Regions from separate parts of the Lysobacter sp. S4-A87 genome, predicted to be linked through region 1. Evidence: predicted binding sites of a transcription regulator. Region 1 holds the regulator's gene; each other region holds the start of a gene.
The links. Region 1 encodes HrcA, which represses chaperone genes, less so after heat shock. Its sites were predicted from a motif close to TTNGCACTCNNNNNNNNNGAGTGCNAA; they were not measured.

Region 2: a site for HrcA is predicted at 3,644-3,670, ahead of rpoH (RNA polymerase sigma factor RpoH). Genes of this name have one in related genera too.
Region 3: a site for HrcA is predicted at 2,161-2,187, ahead of groES (co-chaperone GroES). Genes of this name have one in related genera too.

What each region holds. Positions count from the first base shown of each region.
Region 1 is NZ_CP093341.1:639,343-646,596, forward strand. It holds gene dnaK (molecular chaperone DnaK) at 100-2,010, opposite strand; gene grpE (nucleotide exchange factor GrpE) at 2,146-2,688, opposite strand; gene hrcA (heat-inducible transcriptional repressor HrcA) at 2,898-3,953, opposite strand; gene recN (DNA repair protein RecN) at 4,096-5,775, shown strand; gene MNR01_RS02925 (potassium channel family protein) at 5,858-6,301, opposite strand; gene fur (ferric iron uptake transcriptional regulator) at 6,386-6,787, opposite strand; gene bamE (outer membrane protein assembly factor BamE) at 6,991-7,254, shown strand, end outside.
Region 2 is NZ_CP093341.1:2,682,052-2,689,305, reverse strand. It holds gene MNR01_RS12030 (MFS transporter) at 28-1,338, shown strand; gene MNR01_RS12025 (NAD(P)/FAD-dependent oxidoreductase) at 1,335-2,600, shown strand; gene rpoH (RNA polymerase sigma factor RpoH) at 2,743-3,633, opposite strand; gene ung (uracil-DNA glycosylase) at 3,748-4,467, opposite strand; gene MNR01_RS12010 (response regulator) at 4,464-5,306, opposite strand; gene ftsX (permease-like cell division protein FtsX) at 5,318-6,232, opposite strand; gene ftsE (cell division ATP-binding protein FtsE) at 6,307-6,993, opposite strand; gene rhlB (ATP-dependent RNA helicase RhlB) at 7,183-7,254, opposite strand, start outside.
Region 3 is NZ_CP093341.1:1,859,625-1,866,878, forward strand. It holds gene groL (chaperonin GroEL) at 70-1,707, opposite strand; gene groES (co-chaperone GroES) at 1,812-2,099, opposite strand; gene MNR01_RS08420 (helix-turn-helix transcriptional regulator) at 2,624-3,025, shown strand; gene MNR01_RS08425 (hypothetical protein) at 3,030-3,515, opposite strand; gene cutA (divalent-cation tolerance protein CutA) at 3,649-3,990, shown strand; gene dsbD (protein-disulfide reductase DsbD) at 4,004-6,268, shown strand; gene MNR01_RS08440 (TlpA disulfide reductase family protein) at 6,268-6,870, shown strand; gene aroQ (type II 3-dehydroquinate dehydratase) at 7,003-7,254, shown strand, end outside.

The sequences.
Region 1 (7,254 bases):
GGTCACACGACCATGGACACAAGAAAGGGGAACCGGTTGCGGACGCACTGCCGTTGGCTGCGCGGTCCTCATTCCGGCCCCCCGTTCCCTATTCCCGCCTTACTTCTTGTCGTCCTTGACTTCAGTGAACTCCGCGTCCACCACGTCATCGGACTTGGGCGCGCCGGCACCGGCATCCTGGCCCGGCTGCGACGACGCGGCGGCGGCGGCGAACAGCGACTGCGCCGCTTCTTCCAGCGCCTTCGACTTGGCCTCGATCTGGCCCTTGTCGTCGCCCTTCATCGCCGTCTCCAGCTCGGCAATCGCGCCTTCGGTGCGGCCGATCACGTCGCCGGCGACCTTGTCGCCGTTGTCCTTGATCGCGCTGCGTGCGTTGTGGATCAACGCGTCGGCATGGTTGCGGGCCTGGACCAGCTCGTGGAACTTCTGGTCTTCCTCGCGGTTGGCTTCAGCGTCGGCGACCATCTTGGCGATCTCGTCCTCGGACAGGCCGGAACCTGCCTTGATCTCGACCTTCTGTTCCTTGTTGGTCTTCTTGTCCTTGGCCGACACGTGCAGGATGCCGTTGGCGTCGATGTCGAACGACACCTCCACCTGCGGCATGCCGCGCGGTGCGGCCTCGATGCCGGTCAGGTCGAAGCGGGCCAGCGACTTGTTGTAGCGGGCCTGCTCGCGCTCGCCCTGCAGTACGTGCACGGTCACCGCGGACTGGTTGTCCTCGGCGGTGCTGAAGGTCTGCGAGGCCTTGGTCGGGATGGTGGTGTTCTTCTCGATGATCTTGGTGAACACGCCACCCAGGGTCTCGATGCCGAGCGACAGCGGGGTCACGTCGAGCAGCAGCACGTCCTTGACGTCGCCGGCCAGCACGCCGCCCTGGATCGCGGCGCCAACCGCCACGGCCTCGTCGGGATTGACGTCCTTGCGCGGCTCCTTGCCGAAGAACTCGGCCACGGCCTGCTGCACCTTCGGCATTCGGGTCTGGCCGCCGACCAGGATCACTTCGCTGATCTCGCTGGCACGCAGGCCGGCGTCGTTCAGGGCGATGCGGCACGGCTCGATGGTGCGCTTGACCAGGTCTTCGACCAGGGCTTCGAGCTTGGCGCGGGTCAGCTTGATGTTGAGGTGCTTCGGGCCGGAGGCGTCAGCGGTGACGTACGGCAGGTTGACCTCGGTCTGCTGCGCGCTCGACAGCTCGATCTTGGCGCGCTCGGCCGCGTCCTTCAGGCGCTGCAGGGCCAGCGGATCCTTGCGCAGGTCGATGCCCTGGTCCTTCTGGAACTCCTCGACCAGATAGTCGATGACGCGCTTGTCGAAGTCTTCGCCGCCCAGGAAGGTGTCGCCGTTGGTGGCCAGCACCTCGACCTGCATCTCGCCGTCGACCGATGCGATCTCGATGATCGATACGTCGAAGGTGCCGCCGCCGAGGTCGTAGACCGCGACCTTGCGGTCGCCGCCCTTCTTGTCCATGCCGTAGGCCAGCGCGGCCGCGGTCGGCTCGTTGATGATGCGCTTGACGTCAAGGCCGGCGATCTTGCCGGCGTCCTTGGTCGCCTGGCGCTGGCTGTCGTTGAAGTAGGCCGGCACGGTGATCACGGCCTCGGTGACCGTCTCGCCCAGGTAGGCCTCGGCGGTCTTCTTCATCTTCGCCAGCACTTCAGCGGAGATCTGCTGCGGTGCCATGTTCTTGCCGTCGGCCGTGGCCACCCAGGCGTCGCCGTTCTCGTGCGCGGCGATCGAGTACGGCACCAGGTCGAGGTCCTTCTGGACTTCGGCGTCGGTGAACTTGCGGCCGATCAGGCGCTTGACCGCGAAAAAGGTGTTCTTGGGGTTGGTGACGGCCTGGCGCTTGGCCGAGGCGCCGACCAGGACTTCGCCGTCCTTGGTGAAGGCCACGATCGAAGGCGTGGTGCGGTCGCCTTCGGCGTTTTCGATGACCTTGGCCTTGCCGCCTTCCATGATCGCGACGCACGAATTGGTCGTGCCCAGATCGATACCGATGATCTTGCCCATGTGTGTAGCTCCCTCGCTAATGCTTGAATGATGTGGCGCCGAATCGAGTGGTGGCGCCGATGTGCGTTATCTGGGGGCCGGCGGCGGGCTCTTCAAGCGACAGGCGCTCGCCAGGCACCGCCCTGCCCCGACCGTTCAGTCGTGCTTGGCCACCACCACCAGCGCAGGGCGCAGCAGGCGGTCGTTGAGCAGCCAGCCCTTCTGGTAGACCTGGACCACGTCGCCCGGCGCATGCCCGGCGCTCTCGACCATGCTCATCGCCTGGTGGTGCTCCGGGTTGAAGGCCTTGCCGGCCGGATCGATCGCGACCAGGCCGTTGTCGGTGACGACCTTGAGCAGCTGGCGCAGGGTCAGCTCCATGCCTTCGCGCAGGTGCTGGGCCGTGTCGGCCTGGATGGTGAGGCCGGCCTCGAGGCTGTCGATCACCGGCAGCAGGTCGCCGAGCACTCGCTCGTTGGCGAACTTGCGTGCCATGTCGATGTCGCGGGCCATGCGCTTGCGCTGGTTCTCGAGCTCGGCGCGTTCGCGCAGCGAGTCCTCGCGCAGTTGCGCCAGTTCGGCGCGGGCGGCCTCCAGCTGAGCCGCCAGCGAACCGCCACCGTCGGCGTCGTTGGGGAGGTCCAGAGTGTCGTTGTCGGGGGTGTCATGCGGGTCGATCTGGGTCATGCGGTGCTCCATCCCTGCGCCAAGGGCGCCAAACAATTCGGAAATCCGCGCTCAATGCGCGACAGGGAGGCAATGGGGCCACCCTGCGAGGTTTCAAGACGAGCAGAGCCGCCAGCGGCGGCCAACGGCCGGGAACCCACCGTAGCCCGGGTAAGCGAAGCGCACCCGGGATCGTTCGCGCCGGCCCCGGGTGCGCTTCGCTTACCCGGGCTACGGTGGGGCTACGACTCGGAGTGGATTGCCGCTCCGAGCGCGTCGGCGGCGGCCTGCACCACTGGGATCACCCGCTCGTAGGCCATCCGGGTGGGACCTATGACTCCCAGGACCCCCAGCACCTGGCCGCTGCCACCGCCGGCCACATAGGGCGCGGTGACCAGCGACATCCCCTCAAGCGGGGCCAGGCCCGTCTCCTCGCCAATGAAGATGCGCACGCCCGGCGCCTGCACCGTGCGTTCGAGCAACTGCAGGATCTCGCGCTTGCGGGCGAAGGCGTCGAACAGATCGCGCAGGCGGTCCAGGTCGGCCAGCTCCTGCACCCCCATCAGCCGCGTCTGCCCGGCCAGGACCATGTCGTCGCCGCCCGGGGCCAGGGCCTGTTCGGCCAGCTCGACCGACTGCGTCAGCAACGACTGCATCTCGGTCTGGGCGCTGCGCAGCTCGCGCAGCAGGGTCGCGCGGATATCGGCCACCGTGCGCCCGGCGAAGTGGGCGTTCAGGTAATTGGCCACGCGCTCTAGCTCGCCTGCGTCGAAAGGCCGGCGGGTCTGGACGATGCGGTTCTGCACTTCATTGTCGGCAAACACCAGGATCGCCAGTACCCGCGCGCCGTCGAGGGGCACGAAGTCGATCCGGCGGAACGCGAACTGCTCGCGCCGCGGCACGCTGACCACGCCGACGAAATGGGTCATCGCCGACAGCAGCTCCGAGGCGCTGCCGAGCAGGGCCTGGGTGCCGGAGCCGGCAGGGAGTTCGCCGCGCAGGCGGGCCAGGTCGCTGTCCGGCAACGGCCGGACCTGCAGCAGCGAGTCGACGAACAGTCGATAGCCCTGCGCCGTCGGGATCCGGCCGGCCGAGCTGTGGGGCGCGCTGAGCAGGCCAGCGTCCTCCAGGTCGGCGAGGATATTGCGGATGGTCGCCGCGCTCACATCGAGGCCGGCATGGCGCGCCAGCGTCTGCGAGCCGATCGGCTCGCCGCTGTGGATATAGCGGCCGATCAGGGTGCGCAACAGCTGCCGTGCACGCGGGTCGAGGCTGGGATCGGCAGGTTTGCGGTTCATGACGGGGATATTGATAGGGCCCGGCCCGATCCGGTGCAAGGCTTTTCGGTGCCCGACATTGCGGGACGCGCCCCCCGGTCTGAACCTGCGAGACGCTCCCCCGCTATCACGCCGCAACCCACACGAGGCACAATCGCGCTCCATGCTCGTCCACCTCTCCCTCAAGCAGTTCGCCGTGGTCAGTGAAGCCGAGCTCGGCTTCGGCCCCGGCCTGACCGTCATCTCCGGCGAAACCGGCGCCGGCAAGTCGTTGCTGGTCGATGCGCTGGGCCTGATCTCGGGCCTGCGCGCCGACAGCGGCGTGGTCCGCCATGGCGCCGACCGCGCCGAACTGGTCGCCGGCTTCAGCCTCGATGACGTCCCCCTCGCCCACGCCTGGCTGCGTGACAACGAGCTCGACGAGGACGACGCTTGCCAGGACGCGCCCTGCCAGATCCGCCGCGTCATCCGCGCCGATGGCGGCTCGCGCGCCTGGGTCAACGGCCGCCCGGTCACCCTGGGCCAGCTCAGCGAGCTGTCCGCCCTGCTGGTCGAAATCCACGGCCAGCACGAGCACCAGGCGCTGCTGTCACGCCCGAGCCAGCTGGCCCTGCTCGATGCCTTTGGCCGCACCCAGGCCGAACTCGGCGCCGTCGGAGCCGCAGCGGCACGCTGGAGCGCGTTGCTGGCAGAGCGCGACGAACTGTCGGCCAAGGGCGACGTGTCCGATCGCATCGGCTGGCTCGAACACCAGCATGGCGAGCTCGACCGCGAAGACCTGGAGGCAGACGCCATCGTCCGCCTGCAGGAAGACCATCGCCGCCAGTCCCATGCCGCCGACCTGATCGCCGCCTGCGAAGGTGCCTTCGCCCGCCTCGGCGGCGATGAAGGCCCGTCGCTGTCGCGCAGCCTGCAACAAGTGCGCAGCGACCTTCAGCGCGTGCTCGAACACGAACCGCGACTGGGCGATGTCGATGCCATGCTCGATGCCGCCGCCATCCAGGTCGACGAGGCGCTGGCCCTGCTCGACCGCGTGCGCAGCGATCTCGACCTCGACCCGTCCGCCCTGGAGGTGATCGAGCAACGCCTGACCCGCATCCACGAACTGGCGCGCAAGCATCGGGTTCCGCCCGAGCAGCTGGGCGCGCAGCGCGATGCAATCGCCGTCGAACTGGAATCCCTGCAGGGCGCCGGCGTGCGCCTGGCACGCCTCGACACCGAGATTGAAACCGCACGCCGCGACTGGCGCCAGGCCGCGGATGTCCTCGGCCGCCTGCGCCGTGATGCGGCTGCAAACCTGTCGGCCAGCACCACCGCGCTGATTTCCGAACTGGGCATGGGCGGCGGCCGCTTCGACATCCAGATCGAACCGGTCGAGTCGGACCGGCCCGATCCGCAGGGCGGTGAGCGCGTGGAGTTCCTGGTCGCCGCCAACCCGGGCCAGCCGGCGCGGGCACTGCGCAAGGTTGCCTCCGGCGGCGAACTGTCGCGAATCTCGCTGGCGATCGAGGTCGCCGCACTCGGACTGGACGCCGTGCCGACGATGGTCTTCGACGAGGTCGACACCGGCATCGGTGGCGCCGTGGCCGAGATCGTCGGACAGAAGCTGCGAGCCCTGGGGGCCAGCCGCCAGGTGCTGTGCGTGACCCACCTGCCGCAGGTCGCCGCGCAGGGCCATGCCCATTACCGCGTCAGCAAGGCGGCCAGCGAAGGCGTCACCCAGAGCGCGGTGCAGTTGCTCAACGCCAAGCAGCGCGAGGAAGAACTGGCGCGCATGCTCGGCGGCGTCGAGCTCACCCGCGAGGCGCGGGCCGCGGCCAAGCGACTGCTGGCCGACGTATAGCGAACGTAGCCCGGGTAAGCGAAGCGCACCCGGGACTCGCGTCTGCAAACCCGGCTGCGCTTCGCTTACCCGGGCTACGCGGCTACTGCGTGGGGATGCCGGATTCGGATACCTTCTTGCGCAATGTCGACTGCAGCACCGCCACCAGCAGCGCTACCGACCAGCCCGCCAGCAGCACGCCGACCAGGCTCTGCAGCGCCCCGACCAGGCGCCACTCCGGTGGCAGCAGGACATCGCCGTACCCGAGCGTGGCATAGCTGACCACCGAGAAGTACAGCGAGGTGTTCCAGTCCCACTCGGCGTTCTTCCACTCGTAGAACCATGCCCAGACGACGGTCTCGGAGCTGTGCAGCAGCATCAACTCGATGACGACCCGGACCAGGTAGAAGTGCAGCATCCGGCCTTCGCGCGGGCGCTCCATCTTCGCGAGCTGTTTGATGGTGATGGCACTGTAGCCGCTGTGCATCACAACGGTGATGGCGGTCAACAGCAATGCCCAGAGCAACTGGTTAAGCATGTCGATCATCCGTGGTTTTGTCCGCGTCCTTGTGGATCAGCCGCGCTTCGGCGGCGGTACCTGCCTTCGGACCTGCCCTGGCCCGGATACTGCTCAGCGCTTCTTGCGCACGTATAGCACTAGCGAATGCTCTTCGATCTCGTAGCCGTGCTTGGCAGCGATCTTGCGCTGCAGTTCCTCGATCTCCGGGCTTTCGAACTCGGTGATCTTGCCGGTATCGACGTCGACCATGTGGTCGTGGTGATGGCCGCGGTCGAGTTCGTACACCGACTGCCCGGCCTCGAAGTTGTGCTTGAGCACCAGACCGGCCGCCTCGAACTGGGTCAGGACGCGGTAGACCGTGGCCAGGCCGATGTCCTCGCCGTGCTCGAGCAGGTGGCGATAGATGTCTTCGGCCGTCATGTGGCGGGGCTTGGACTGCTCCAGCAGCTCCAGGATCCGCAGGCGCGGGTGGGTGACCTTCAATCCGGCATTGCGCAGGTCTTGCGATTCCATCTGGGTTCCTCGGGTCGAACGCTGCCGGACGGGCGCGGTGGCTGTGGCTGTGGCTGGGGCAGTGGCGCCTGGGACCAGGCGCCGGAACGCCCGATGAACGCGACCGGGCCACTGCCGCCTGCGTCCGCGCTTGGTGGATGCGGGCTTCAGTGTATCATCGCCGCGTTATCCGCCTGTCGCAGACACCGATGCCGAAGCACACGATGCACAAGCTCCTTCTGGTCCTTTCCATCGCCATGGTCACCGGCGGGTGCGGCATCCTCTACAAGCAGCCGATCTACCAGGGCAACCTGCTGGAAAAGGCCAATGTCGACCAGTTGCAGGCCGGCATGAGCAAGCAACAGGTGTCCCTGCTGCTGGGCTCGCCGTCGATCGAGGACCCGTTCCACCACAGCCGCTGGGACTACACCTCGAGCCAGCGCACCGACCGTGTCGGCCACACCGAGATCAAGAACCTCACCCTGTGG
Region 2 (7,254 bases), 1.8 Mb from region 1:
ACTGTGCGCATGGATGCGACGACCCGGATGACACCCGCCCACCGCCTGCGCAGCATCTTCAGCGGTTCGGTCGGCAACCTGGTGGAGTGGTACGACTGGTACGCCTACTCCGCGTTCGCCATCTACTTCGCACCGCATTTTTTTCCAAAAGGCGACACCACCGCGCAGTTGCTCGATACCGCCGCGGTGTTCGCGGTCGGCTTCCTGATGCGTCCGGTCGGCGGCTGGCTGATGGGGTTGTACGCCGACCGCCACGGCCGCAAGGCGGCGCTGATGCTGTCGGTGCTGCTGATGTGCGCCGGCTCGTTGCTGATCGCCGTGGCACCGGGCCATGACAGCATCGGCCTGGCCGCACCGGCATTGCTGGTGTTCGCGCGCCTGCTGCAGGGCCTCAGCGTCGGCGGCGAATACGGCACCTCGGCCACCTACCTGAGCGAGATGGCCGATGCGCGCCGTCGCGGCTTCTGGTCGAGCTTCCAGTATGTGACGCTGGTGATGGGACAGCTGATCGCGCTGGCGCTGCTGGTACTGCTGCAACGCCTGCTGCTCACCGAAGAACAGCTGCACGACTGGGGCTGGCGGATCCCGTTCGTGGTCGGCGCGATGTGCGCGGTCACCGCGCTGTACCTGCGACGCGGCATGCAGGAGACGGAGTCGTTTGTCGCCGCCGCCAGCCAGGATCCGAAGCGCCGCGGCAGCCTGCGCGTGCTGCTGCAGCATCCGCGCGAGGTGCTGACCGTCGTTGGCCTGACCATGGGCGGCACGCTCTCGTTCTACACGTTCACCACCTACCCGCAGAAGTTCCTGGTCAACACCAGCGGCTTCAGCAAGGCCGATGCCACGCTCATCTCGGCGGTATCGCTGCTGGTTTTCATGCTGCTGCAGCCACTGGTGGGCGCGCTGTCCGACCGCACCGGGCGGCGCCCGATCCTGATCGCCTTCGGCGTGCTCGGCACGCTCTTCACCTACACGATCCTCAGCGGCATCGCGTCGGCGAGCAGCGTGTGGAGTGCGTTCGCGTGGGTCATGACCGGGCTGGTGATCGTCAGCGGCTACACGTCGATCAATGCGGTGGTGAAGGCCGAGTTGTTCCCGGCGCACATACGCGCGCTCGGCGTCGGGCTGCCCTATGCATTGACCGTGTCGGTGTTCGGCGGCACCGCCGAGTACCTGGCGCTGTGGTTCAAGGAAATCGGCCACGAGTCGTACTTCTACTGGTACGTGACTGCATGCGTCGCCGTGTCGCTGTCGGTGTACGTGTGCATGCGCGACACCAAGCACCACTCGCGCATCGACCGCGACCACGAAGACGCCCATCAAGGAGCAGCCAAGGCATGAGCTCGACCCCTGCGCGCACGCGCATCGTTGTCGTCGGCGGCGGTTTTGGCGGCCTCTGGGCGACGCGGGCACTGGCCGGCGACGATGTCGACATCACCCTCATCGACCGGCGCAACCACCACCTGTTCCAGCCGCTGCTGTACCAGGTCGCCACCGCCGGCCTGTCGTCGCCCGATATCGCCGCGCCGCTGCGACACATCCTGCGCAACCAGCGCAACGTGGAAGTGCGCCTGGGCGAGGTCACCGGCATCGATACGCAGTCGCGTGCGGTCACGCTCGCCGACGGCGAGCAACTGCCCTACGACTACCTGCTGCTCGCCAGCGGCGCGACGCACGCGTACTTCGGCCACGACGAATGGAGCAGCAATGCGCCGGGGTTGAAGACGCTCGACGACGCACTGGCGATCCGGCGCCGCCTGCTGCTGGCATTCGAACGCGCGGAGGCCTGCGACGACCCCGATGAGCGGGCGGCATGGCTGAGCTTTGCCGTCGTCGGCGGCGGCCCGACCGGTGTCGAACTGGCCGGGACGCTGGCGGAGATTGCGCGGCATACGCTCAAGCGCGAGTTCCGCAACATCGATCCCTCGCATGCGCGCGTGCGGCTGATCGAAGCAGGCCCACGCGTGCTGGCCTCGTTCCCGGAGTCGTTGTCGGCCAAGGCGCAGCGGCAACTGGAGAAGCTGGGCGTCGAGGTCGTGACCGGCACGCCGGTCAGCGCGATCGATGGGCGCGGCTTCACCCTGGGCGATCAGTTCGTGCCTGCGCGCACCGTGTTGTGGGCGGCAGGCGTCGCCGCCTCGCCGCTGGGAGCACTGCTGGGTGTCGAGCGCGATCGCGCCGGGCGCGTGCCGGTGGCGTCCGACCTGAGCGTGCCTGGCCATCCGGAAATCTTCATTGCCGGCGACCTCGCCAGCGTCGTGCAGGACGGCAAGCCGGTACCCGGCGTGGCGCCGGCGGCCAAGCAGATGGGCGCGCACGTGGCGACGGCGATCCGCGCCCGTTTGTCCGGCAAACCGGCGGTGCCGTTCCGCTATCGGGACTTCGGCAATCTCGCCACGATCGGCCGCATGGCCGCGGTGGTCGACCTGCACGGGTTCAAGTTGTCAGGGCTGCTGGCGTGGTGGTTCTGGCTGGCCGCGCACGTGTTCTTCCTGATCGGCTTCCGCAACCGGATCATCGTGCTGATCAACTGGGCATGGGCGTACTGGAGCTACCAGCGGCATGCGCGGATCATCCTGGGGCAGGACAGATCCACGCCGTAGCCCGCAACCCGTAGCCCGGGTAAGCGAAGCGCACCCGGGGATCGGGCCGTGACGCTCCCGGGTGCGCTTCGCTTACCCGGGCTACGTTTGGACGAGAACGGCCCGGTTTCCAGGGCCGTTGTGCATTACGTCGCGTTGATGCTTACGCCGCGAACAGCGCGCGCATCTTCTTGAGCGCGTTCGCCTCGATCTGGCGGATGCGCTCGGCGCTGACGCCGTACTCGTCGGCCAGCTCCTGCAGCGTGATCTTGCTTTCGTCGTCGAGCCAGCGGCGCTTGATGATGTCGCGCGAACGGGCATCGAGCTCCTGCAGGCCTTCGCGCAGCAGTGCCAGGTGGCCGTCTTCCTCGTCTTCGCGCTCGTAGGTCTGCGAGGGATCCTCGCCGTCGGCACGCAGGTAGGCGACCGGCGACGGCGGTGCGCCATCGTCGTCATCGTCCGGGGCGTCGAAGCCGATGTCGCGGCCCGACAGGCGCGATTCCATCTCCAGCACTTCGCGCTCGGAAACGTTCAGGTCCTTGGCTACCGCGCGGACTTCCTCGGCGTTCATCCAGCCCAGGCGGGTCTTGGACTTGCGCAGGTTGAAGAACAGCTTGCGCTGCGCCTTGGTCGTGGCGACCTTGACGATGCGCCAGTTCTTGAGGATGAACTCGTGCATCTCGGCACGGATCCAGTGCACGGCGAACGACACCAGGCGCACGCCCTGGTCGGGGTCGAAACGCTTGACCGCCTTCATCAGGCCGATGTTGCCTTCCTGGATCAGGTCGCCGATCTGCAGGCCGTAGCCGTTGTAGCCACGGGCGACGTGCACGACAAAGCGCAGGTGCGAATGCACCAGCTCGCGGGCAGCGTCGAGGTCTTCGCCTTCGCGGAAGCGGCGGGCCAGCGCCTGTTCGTCTTCGGCAGTCAGCACCGGGATGCGGTGCACGGCGTTGACGTAGGCGTCCAGCGAGCCGAGCGCGCTCGGCACCGGCAGGTTGTTGGCAACCAGGGCAGTGGACAGGCTTGCGTTGGAAAGGCTGTTCGTGGTCATGGCAGGCATCTTAGCAGTCGGGTTGTAGGACTGCTAAAGGCCCTGGAAGTTCCGCACTGTTGCAGCAGCGCAACAATGGAACCGTTCAGCTTCGGGATCGTGCCGCAGGCGGAGTCAGACAGCCAGCTGGGCCCGGGGCGGAAGGGACCAATCGATTCCACCCTGCCCGCGCCGCTGCAGGTACTCGTTTGCGGCCGAGAAATGGCCGCAGCCAAGGAACCCGCGGTGGGCCGACAGCGGCGAGGGGTGCGGGGCCTTGAGCACCCGGTGCCGGCGCGAATCGATGACCTTGCCCTTGGCCTGGGCGTAGCTGCCCCAGAGCAGGAACACCAGGCCCTCGCGCTCGCGGTTGAGGGTGTCGACGACGTGGTCGGTGAAACCTTCCCAGCCCTTGCCCTGGTGGGCGCCGGCCCGGCCTTCCTCGACGGTCAGCACGGCATTGAGCAGCAGCACGCCGCGCCGCGCCCAGGGCAGCAGGCAACCGTGGTCGGGCCTGGGGAGGCCGAGGTCGCGCTCGATCTCCTTGTAGATGTTGAGCAGCGACGGTGGCACCGGCACGCCGGGCAGCACCGAGAAGCAAAGCCCATGGGCCTGGCCGTGGCCGTGGTACGGGTCCTGGCCGAGGATGACGACCTTGGCCGAATCAAACGGAGTCGCGTCGAAGGCGGCGAAGATGCTCGGGCCGGGCGGATAGACGTTGACGCCGGCGGCCTTGCGCTCGCGCAGGAAGCCCGAGAGCGCCTGCATGTCGGGGCGCTGCAGGTAGTCGCCTACCCGCGCCTTCCAGGACGGTTCGAGACTGACGCGATCTGCGCGGTCGCCGCCGTCGTTCATGCGTCCAGTGCCGCCTGCTCCGGCAGGCGCGACAGGCGCAGCTGGAACAGCGTCTTGGTGATCAGCAGGCGTTCTTCGATCGGCTTGAGCACCAGATCGTTGGCGCCGGCGCGCAGCAGCGCGCTCTGGTTGTGGGCGTTGGCATCGCCGGTCATCACCAGCACCGGCAGGCGGCGCTTGCCGTGGCCAAAGTCCTGGCGCAGGCGCTCGAGCAGGTCGTTGCCGCTGAGTGCGCCCTTCAGGTAGACGTCGGTCAGCACCAGGTCGGCGCCGATGTCGTCCTGGCCGCGACGCGTCTCGAGAAACTCCAGCGCTTCCTCGACACCGATGAAATGCAGCACGCTCAGGCCGGCGCGCTCGAGCATGCGCTTGGTCGCCAGCGCGACGACCTTGCTGTCCTCGACGTAAAGCACGCGCGCGCCCACGATCGGCTGCGGTTGCACATAGCCGCGGATGAAAGCCGCCAGCGCAGTGTGGCCCAGGCCCTTGTCGAAGTAGTCGGTCACATCCTCGGTGAAGCTGCGCGATTCCAGGTGCGACTGCGCATCGCCGGAGACGACGATGATCGGCACGTAGGCCTGGCCGGCCGACTCGCGCACCACGCGGGCCAGTGAGATTCCGTCGCCGTCGGGCAGCACCAGCGAGGTGGTGACCAGGTCGACCGCACCCTCGGCCAGTGCAGCGCGCGCCTCGGCGATGCCGGCGCAGGGCACGACCACCGCGTCGGCGAGTTCGCGCGTGAGCACGTCGCCGATGAGCTTGCGCACCAGCTTGGAACCGTCCACGACCATGATCCGCGGCGCGGTGCTGGCAAGGTGGCGAAGATCGTGGGAGGTCATGCGTTCACTGCTTACGAGATGGGCCGGGTCTGGCGCAGGTAATGACCGGTAACGAGACCGGCGCCGATCCAGCCGAGCAGGCCGGACCCGAAAACGATGGCCGCGGCCTGGCGCAGGTCGAAACCGCGCAGGGTGAAGCTGCTGCCATAACTGCGGGCGAGGTCGGCCAGCGGGTCGCGCAGCGCCTGGTCGGCGGCCGTCAACAGCGCCAGCGCGATCGCGCCTGCGACCAGGCCGTAGCTCAGGCCCAGATAAAGGAAGGGCCGGCGAATGAAGCCGTCGGTCGCGCCGAGCTGCTGCAGCACGGCGATTTCCTCGCGGCGCGCCTGGATGTCCAGGCGCACCGTATTGCCTACCACCAGCAGCGCGCCCAGGCCGAGCAGGACTGCCAGCACCCAGGCCAGGCGGACGCCGAAGCGCAGCCAGCTGTCCAGGCGCTGGCGCCAGCCGGCGTCGTGCTGGACGACGTCGACATCGGGCAGGTTGGCCAGCGATGCCGCGAGCATGGCCTCGTCGCCCTTTGGACTGACGATCAACACGCTCGGCAATGGATTGCCCTCGCCTCCATCCGACGTGACTGCGGCAATGGCTTCACCCAGGCCGCTGTGCTCGCGCAGTTCCTGCATGCCCTGTTCGGGTGTGCGCAGTTCCAGCGCGGCGACGTCGGCACGGCCGCGCAGCTCGTCGGCGAGCGCGCGGGCACGGTCGAGGGCAACCGCCGGCTTGAGGAAGAGGCTGATCTGGCGCGCCTGCTGGACCGAACCGGTGAAGCGCTCGATGTTGCCCAGTGCCGCCCACAGGCCCAGCGGCAGGGTGATCGCCACCGCCATCACGCCGATGGTCAGCGCGGTCGCCCAGGGCTTGTGGAACATGCGGCCGAGGCTGGCGACCAGACTGTAGAGGTGGTGGTCGAACCAGGTGCCCAGGCGCGAGCGCGGCGCCTGCGGACGCGTCTTCGCGGCAGGGGCCTGGGGCTTGGTCGCTTCCTGCGAGGACGCGCTCACTGGGCCAGGTCCTCCGGCGAGATGTCGTCGACCAGGCGGCCCTGGTTGAGCACGAGCACGCGCTTTTTCATGCGCTTGACCAGCGCCAGGTCGTGGCTGGCGACCAGCACGCTGGTGCCGCGCTCGGGCAGCGACTCGAACAGCGCCATGATTTCGGCCGACAAAGTGGGATCGAGATTGCCGGTGGGTTCGTCCGCCACCAGCAGGCGCGGTTCGCCAACGATGGCACGGGCGATGCCGACGCGTTGCTGTTCGCCGGCCGACAGTTGCGTCGGCAGGGCTTCGGCACGCGCACCCAGGCCGACCTTGTCGAGCACGCTGCGCACGCGCTTGCCGATGTCGCCACGGCGCAGGCCACGCAGGATCAGCGGCAGGGCGACGTTGTCGGCGACGCTGCGGTCGGCGAGCAGGCGGTGGTCCTGGAAGACCACGCCGACGTCGCGACGGTGCAGGGCGATGCGGCGGCCGCGCACCTTGAGCAGGTTGCGGTCACCGAACAGCACGGCGCCGCGGCTGGGCCGTTCGGAAAGATGGATGAGTTTGAGCAGGGTGCTCTTGCCGGCACCGGAATGGCCGGTCACGAACAGCATCTCGCCCGGCGCCACTTCAAAGCTGACTTCGCTCAGCGCGTCGTGGCCGCCGCTGTATCGCTTGCTGACATTGTCGAAGCGCAGGACGCTCATCGCTCACCGGTGCTTGCTCGTGCCGCCAAGTATCGGTGGCGCGGGCGAGGAAGGCCAGCGGCGGGAACTGGCACGGCATGAAATCCGCGACGGTGATCGGAGTTGCGCGCCCTTCTTCCGCCCCTGCCCTCACCCCAACCCCTCTCCCGCCAGCGGGAGAGGGGCTCAGGACCGAGAGGGCTTCAGGCGTCAGTGCTGACTGCGCGGCGCGCGGGTGATCAGCGACTTCAGGCTGCGGCCGATGCGGTTGAGCAGGCCGGT
Region 3 (7,254 bases), 1.2 Mb from region 1:
CGTGCCGGGCAAAAAAAGAACCCCGCATCGCTGCGGGGTTCCCTTGTGTGGCAAGCAACTGGAGGGGACTTAGAAGTCCATGCCGCCCATGCCGCCCATGCCGCCGCCCGGCATCGCCGGCTCGTCCTTCTTCGGCAGCTCGGCAACCATCGCCTCGGTCGTGATCATCAGACCGGCGATCGAAGCCGCGTTCTGCAGCGCGGTGCGGGTGACCTTGGTCGGGTCCAGGATGCCCAGCTCGATCATGTCGCCGAACTCACCGTTGGCAGCGTTGTAACCGAAGCTGCCCTTGCCCTCGGCAACCTTGTTGACGATGACCGACGGCTCTTCGCCGGCGTTGGTCACGATCTCGCGCAGCGGCGCTTCCATCGCGCGCAGGGCGATCTGGATGCCGTGGTTCTGGTCTTCGTTGGCACCCTTGAGGTTGGCGATCGCAGCCTTGGCGCGCAGCAGTGCAACGCCGCCGCCCGGGACGATGCCCTCTTCAACGGCCGCACGCGTAGCGTGCAGGGCGTCTTCGACGCGTGCCTTCTTTTCCTTCATCTCGATCTCGGTCGACGCACCGACCTTGATCACTGCAACGCCGCCGGCCAGCTTGGCCACGCGCTCCTGCAGCTTCTCGCGGTCGTAGTCGGAGGAGGTCTCCTCGATCTGCGCCTTGATCTGCTTGATGCGGCCTTCGATGCCCGACACTTCGCCGGCGCCGTCGATGATGGTGGTGTTCTCCTTGGAGATCTGCACCTTCTTGGCGCGACCCAGGTCCTTGATGGTGGCCTTGTCGAGCTGCAGGCCCACTTCCTCGGAGATCACGGTGCCGCCGGTCAGCACGGCCATGTCTTCCAGCATCGCCTTGCGACGGTCGCCGAAGCCCGGTGCCTTGACGGCGCAGACCTTGACGATGCCGCGGATGGTGTTGACCACCAGGGTCGCCAGCGCTTCGCCTTCGACTTCCTCGGCGATGATCAGCAGCGGCTTGCCGGCCTTGGCCACGCCCTCGAGGACGGGCAGCAGGTCACGCACGTTGGAGATCTTCTTGTCGTGCAGCAGGATGAACGGGTCGTCCAGCTCGGCCTGCATCGACTGCTGGTTGTTGATGAAGTACGGCGACAGGTAGCCGCGGTCGAACTGCATGCCCTCGACGACGTCGAGCTCGTTCTCCAGGCCCGAACCGTCTTCAACGGTGATCACGCCTTCCTTGCCGACCTTGTCCATCGCCTGGGCGATCAGGTCGCCGATGTTGGCGTCGGAGTTGGCCGAGATCGTACCGACCTGGGCGATTTCCTTGCTGGTCGAGGACGGCTTGGAGATCTTCTTCAGCTCGTCGACGGCAGCGACGACGGCCTTGTCGATACCGCGCTTGAGGTCCATCGGGTTCATGCCGGCGGCGACGGCCTTCATGCCTTCGCGGATCAGGGCCTGGGCCAGCACGGTGGCGGTGGTGGTGCCGTCACCGGCGTTGTCGGAGGTCTTGGAAGCGACTTCCTTCACCATCTGCGCGCCCATGTTCTCGAACTTGTCGGCAAGCTCGATTTCCTTTGCGACGGAGACGCCGTCCTTGGTGATGGTCGGGGCGCCGAAGCTCTTCTCGAGCACGACGTTGCGGCCCTTCGGGCCGAGGGTGGCCTTGACGGCATTGGCGAGCACATTGACGCCGCGCAGCATCTTGACGCGCGCGTCCTCACCGAAACGAATTTCCTTGGCAGCCATTTTCTATTACCTCAAAAGCGGAATTGGGGAATTTGGAACTGGTACGAAGTCGAGGGGCGGTGGAAGCGCGCGCTGCGCGACGTTCCTGCCCGCTCGGGGCGCTCTTAGGCGAGCACCGCGAAGATGTCGTCTTCCTTCACCACCAGGTATTCGGTGCCGTCGAGCTTGACTTCGGTACCGCTGTACTTGCCGAACAGGACCTTGTCGCCAACCTTGACCGAGACCGGGCGGACGTTGCCGTTGTCGAGGACCTTGCCGGTGCCGACGGCGACGACTTCACCCTTGATCGGCTTCTCGGTGGCCGAGTCCGGAATCACGATGCCGCCAGCGGACATCTTTTCTTCTTCCATGCGCTTGATGACCACGCGGTCGTAGAGCGGCTTGATATTCATCGCGACAAATCTCCGAGGGATTGACGTAAGTTATTGAACGGACAGCAAAACGGATTGAATTTTAGCAGTCGGCCCTGGCGAGTGCCAATGTCAGGGACGAAGAAACCCGGCGAACCGGGACAGCGGGGGAGATTGGGTCCGCTTGTTGGGCTTTCAAGGGGCGCGTGCGTTTGAGGCGCCGGGCGGGCGCTGGCCCTCAGGCCACAAAAAGAAAGAGCGCGCCCCCGAGGGAACGCGCTCTTTCTGGTACGGAGGTGGCTGTCCTGTGCTCGTCGCGTCCTGCGCACGGCCCCGAACCGACGCCTTGTCACTACCAACGCCCTTGTCGGCAGGAGCCAATATTGGTCTTTGCCGGCCCTCGGGGCCAGCCTGGGCGTGCTGACTGCTGGTATCACGCCTTCCGTGAAAAGCTTGAAACCATTGACCTCGGCTGCTCAAATCGACGCGTGCCGCTACCCATTGGACACAGCATTGGGTGAGTTTTGGTCACTGCGTGAATATCGGTATCCAGCCGAGGAGATTCCATGACACCCCAGCAGCGTATTCGCCTGGCGCGGCGCCACCGAGGCCTGTCCCAGGCTGCCCTCGGCGCGGCGGTCGGGGTGCAGCGCAGCGCCGTTGGCCACTGGGAGGCCGCACGCGGCAAGTACCCGAGCGTGGCGCACCTGCGCGAGATCGCGCTGGTGACCGGGGTGCAGTTCGAGTGGCTGGCCACCGGCCGCGGCACCATGGGCCTGTCGGCCGACACCGCGCTGGATTCGGTGGCGGCCGCCGATGCCCTGCTGGTCGATGATCCGCTGGAGCTGCGGCTGCTGGCCGCGTTCCGCGAGGCGCCGACGCGCTCGAAGGCGCCGCTGGTCGAAGTCGTCGAGGAACTGGCGCAACTGCGAACCGGCCGTGGCCGGGGTCGCACACCCGCGCTGTAGGCGATCAGCCGCCGGAAAGTCGCTTCACTGCAGCCGGTGGCAACGCCGCGCAGTCGGCCGCGGGTTCGAAGGGTGCGGTCGCCGCCACGCCATCCACGGCCAGCTGCAGGCGCCTGGGCGCCGGGGGCTGCTCGAGGGTGGCCGCCCAGATCGCACGGATCGTTCCCTGCATCGGCGGTTCGGCCAGCACGCTGCCGCCGCCATCCACGTACAGCAGCTCGCCCGGTGCGGCAGCCACGCCCTCGTCGCTGGCAGCGTCGAGCAGGCTCATGGCTTCCGGCTCGCTCCAGCAGTTCATGGCGCTTTCGCAGCTCAGGTCGGCCAGGACCCGCGTCGTCGCGGCGTTGGTCAGCAGGCAGGCCGCGCGCACGCGGATGCCGTAGGCAGGTGCCGGCTGGGCCGCGAATGTCGCCGGCACGGCCGTCGCCAGCGCCAGTGCCATCACGACCCTGGCGGCGAGGGTGCTGCGTGGGCGGTTGCGGTGGGGCATCGAACCTCCTGCGACGCGCCGGGACCATGCCGGCGCCGGCAGCCTACGTCATCCACCCTAACCTTGCGCAAGGCCGCGTCCGGCCGGAAGGGATTAGCCCGCCCCCGGGGTGGCGGCTACACTTGCGCCCCTCATGACCCCGTCCCCCGCCTCGTCCGTACGGCTGGTCCTCAGCACCTGCGCCGACCCGCAAAGCGCCGACGCCATCGCCAGGGCACTGGTCGGCGAGCGCCTGGCCGCCTGCGTCAACGTGCTGCCCGGCGTGTCGTCGACGTACCGCTGGAACGACGCGGTCGAGCAGGCGCATGAAGTCCTGCTGCTGATCAAGACCACCGCCGACCGCCAGGACGCCCTGATCGCCCGGCTGCAGGCGCTGCATTCCTATGAACTGCCCGAGGCGGTTGCGGTCGAAGCCGTTGGCGGCCTTGCCCCCTACCTGCAGTGGGTGGCCGAACAGACCCGTGAAGATGATTGAGCCCACTCCCTTGATGCTGTCACGACTGCGCGGCGCGCTGCTGAACCTGGTCCTGGTCACGGCGCCGCTGCTGGCTGCCACGCCGGCGCTGGCGGCGATCAATCCCGACGACCTGCTGCCGGTCGATGAAGCATTCGCGCTGCGCGCCGAAGCGCCGGGCGACGACCGCATCGAGATCCGCTGGCACATCGCCGACGGCTACTACCTCTACCGGCACCGCATTTCGGTGCAGGCCGATCCCGCTTTCGCCGCACAGACGTTGCAGTTGCCGCAGGGCAAGTCGCACGAGGACGAGTTCTTCGGCCGGGTCGAGACGTACCGGCAGGCACTCACCGCGGTCCTGCCGGGCAAGCCGGCGGCCGGCGCACCGCGCCAGGTCACGTTGAAGGTGCGCTACCAGGGCTGCGCCGACGCCGGCATCTGCTATCCGCCGCAGACACGCAGCCTCAGCGTCACCCTGCCCGACGCGGGCGCGACGGCGGCGCAACCGGTGGTCGCGTTCGGTCCGGCGCGCGGTGCCGCGCCGCTGGGCGGCGGACTGCTGGCTGGCAAGGCGGGCGCCGCCGAGGCATTGCCGCTGCCGCCGGAGCAGGCGTTCGGTTTCGAGGCGATCGCCGGCGACGGCAACACGCTGCTGCTGCGCTTTACTCCGGCCAAGGGCTATTACCTGTATCGCGACAAGACCTCGCTGCGCCTCGATGACGCTGCGACAAAGGCCGGCATCGCGCTCGGTCAGCCGCGCTGGCCGCAGGGTGTGGCCCATCGCGATGAGCATTTCGGCAACGTGGTCGTCTATTTCGATCAGGTCGAATTGCCGGTCGCGCTGACGCGCAGCAAGCCCGGCGCGGCAACGGTCCGGCTGACGGCCGGTTTCCAGGGCTGCCAGACCGATGGCATCTGCTATCCGCCGATGACGCGGACGGTTTCGGTTGCGTTGCCGGCGGGGGTGGTTGGCGGGGCTGCGTCGAAGCCTGACGGCGACCTCGCCGAAGACAGCCGCCTGGCCGCATCGTTGGCCGGCCCCAATCGCTGGTGGGCGCTGGCCAGCTTCTTCGGCTTCGGCCTGCTGCTGTCGTTCACGCCCTGCGTGCTGCCGATGATCCCGATCCTGTCCGGCCTGATCGCCGGCCATGGCCCGGGCCTGGGCGCGCGCCGCGCGTTTGCGCTGTCGTTCGTCTACGTGCTGGCAAGCGCGCTGGTGTTCACCGTTGCCGGCGTCATCGCCGGACTGGTCGGCGCCAACCTGCAGATCGCCTTCCAGAACCCGTGGGTGATCGGCTCGTTCGCGCTGCTGTTCGTGGCGCTGGCGCTGTCGAGCTTCGGCCTTTACGAACTGCAGCTGCCGGCAGGCCTGCGCAACAAGCTCGGTTCGATGAGCGATCACCAGCGCGGCGGCTCCTGGGCCGGCGTGGCGGTGATGGGCGCACTGTCGGCACTGATCGTCGGTCCGTGCGTGGCGCCGCCGCTGGCGGCGGGCGTGCTCTACATCGGCCAGACCCAGGACCCGGTGTTCGGCGGCGCCGCGCTGTTCCTGCTGGCCATGGGCATGGGCGTGCCGCTGCTGGCCTTCGGCGTGGCCGCCGGCAAGGGCCTGCCGACCAGCGGCCCGTGGATGGTCGCGGTGCAGCGCGCGTTCGGTTTCATCTTCCTCGGCCTTGCGGTGTGGATGCTCTCGCGCGTCCTGCCAGGCGCGGCAACGATGGCGTTGTGGGGTGTGCTGCTGCTGGCAGCGGCGGCCACCATTGCAGTGGCGATCAAGGCCGCGCAGCGCTACGGCGTGCGCGTGCTGGGCTGGACGGCGGCGATGCTGCTGGGCGTGGTCGGCGCGGCGCAGCTGGTCGGCGCGATGGCCGGCAGCAGCGATCCGCTGCAACCGCTGGCCGGCCTGCGCGGCGGCAATGGCGGGCATGCGGCCGAGCTTCCGTTCCGCAGGATCAAGTCACTGGCCGACCTGGAGCGCGAGGTCGGCGCCGCCAAGGCCGCCGGCAAGCCGGTCATGCTCGATTTCTATGCCGACTGGTGCGTGGCCTGCAAGGAGATGGAGAAGTACACCTTCCCCGAGGCCTCGGTGCATGCGGCGCTGTCCGGCTTCGTCCTGCTCAAGGCCGACGTCACCGCCAACGATGAGGTCGACCAGGCGCTGATGAAGCAACTGGGCATCATCGGGCCGCCGGCCACCTTGTATTACGTCGATGGCAGCGAGCGCCGCAACCTGCGCCTGTTCGGCTTCGAACAGGCCGGCCCGTTCGTCGAACGCATCGGCAAGGCCAGCCGCTGATGGCGTTGAGTGCCACCAGCAAGATCCTGCTGGTCGCCGTGGCCGCCGGCACGCTCGGCGTCCTCGCCGGCCTCTGGTCGAACGGCCCCGGTCCGCTGTTGCGCAGTGAGGTCGGCCAGCGCGCGCTGCAGACGGTGATGGATGCCGGCGCGCCGGCGCCGCCGGCCGGGCTGGCAGTCGCCCGTCGCGGCAAGGCCATCCCGGCCCTGCAGCTGCCGGGGCTCGACAGCGCGCCGGTGCGGATTCCGGCCGACTATTCCGGCCGCCCCATCTTGATCAACCTGTGGGCGAGCTGGTGCGGGCCGTGCATCGAGGAAATGCCCGAGCTCGACCGCTTTGCGGCCAGCCAGGGTGCCAACGGCACGCAAGTGGTCGGCATCGCGCTGGATGATGCCGCCGCGGTGCGGGCGTTCCTGCAGCGCATTCCGGTCCGCTACCCCATCCTGCTCGACCAGGCCGGCCCGGGCGACGCCGGCGTTCAACTGGGCAACGCCAAGGGCGTTCTGCCCTATACCGTGCTGGTTTCGGCCGATGGGCGGCTTCTCAAGCAAAAGATCGGCCCGTTCGAGCACGGCGAAATCGACGACTGGGTCGCAAATTAGAGCGACCACTCAAACAATTGCTTAAGTCCTTGGAACTTCGTCGATACGGTAGCGAACGTCTGGACACCCCGGCCGGCATCGCGCACACTGCCCCTCTTTCGAGCAGTCGGTAAGGAGCGTCACGGGTCTGCCATGGCGAAGTTGTTGGTTTTGCACGGCCCCAACCTCAACCTGCTCGGCACCCGGGAGCCGGAGGTGTACGGCCACGCCACTCTGGCCGACATCGATTCCGACCTGCGCCAGCGCACCCAGGCGGCCGGCCACACCTATGACAGCCTGCAGTCCAACGCCGAGCATGTACTGGTCGACCGCATCCAGGCCGCCCGCGAGGACGGCACGACGCTGGTCCTGATCAACCCGGCCGCCTTCACCCACACCAGCGTG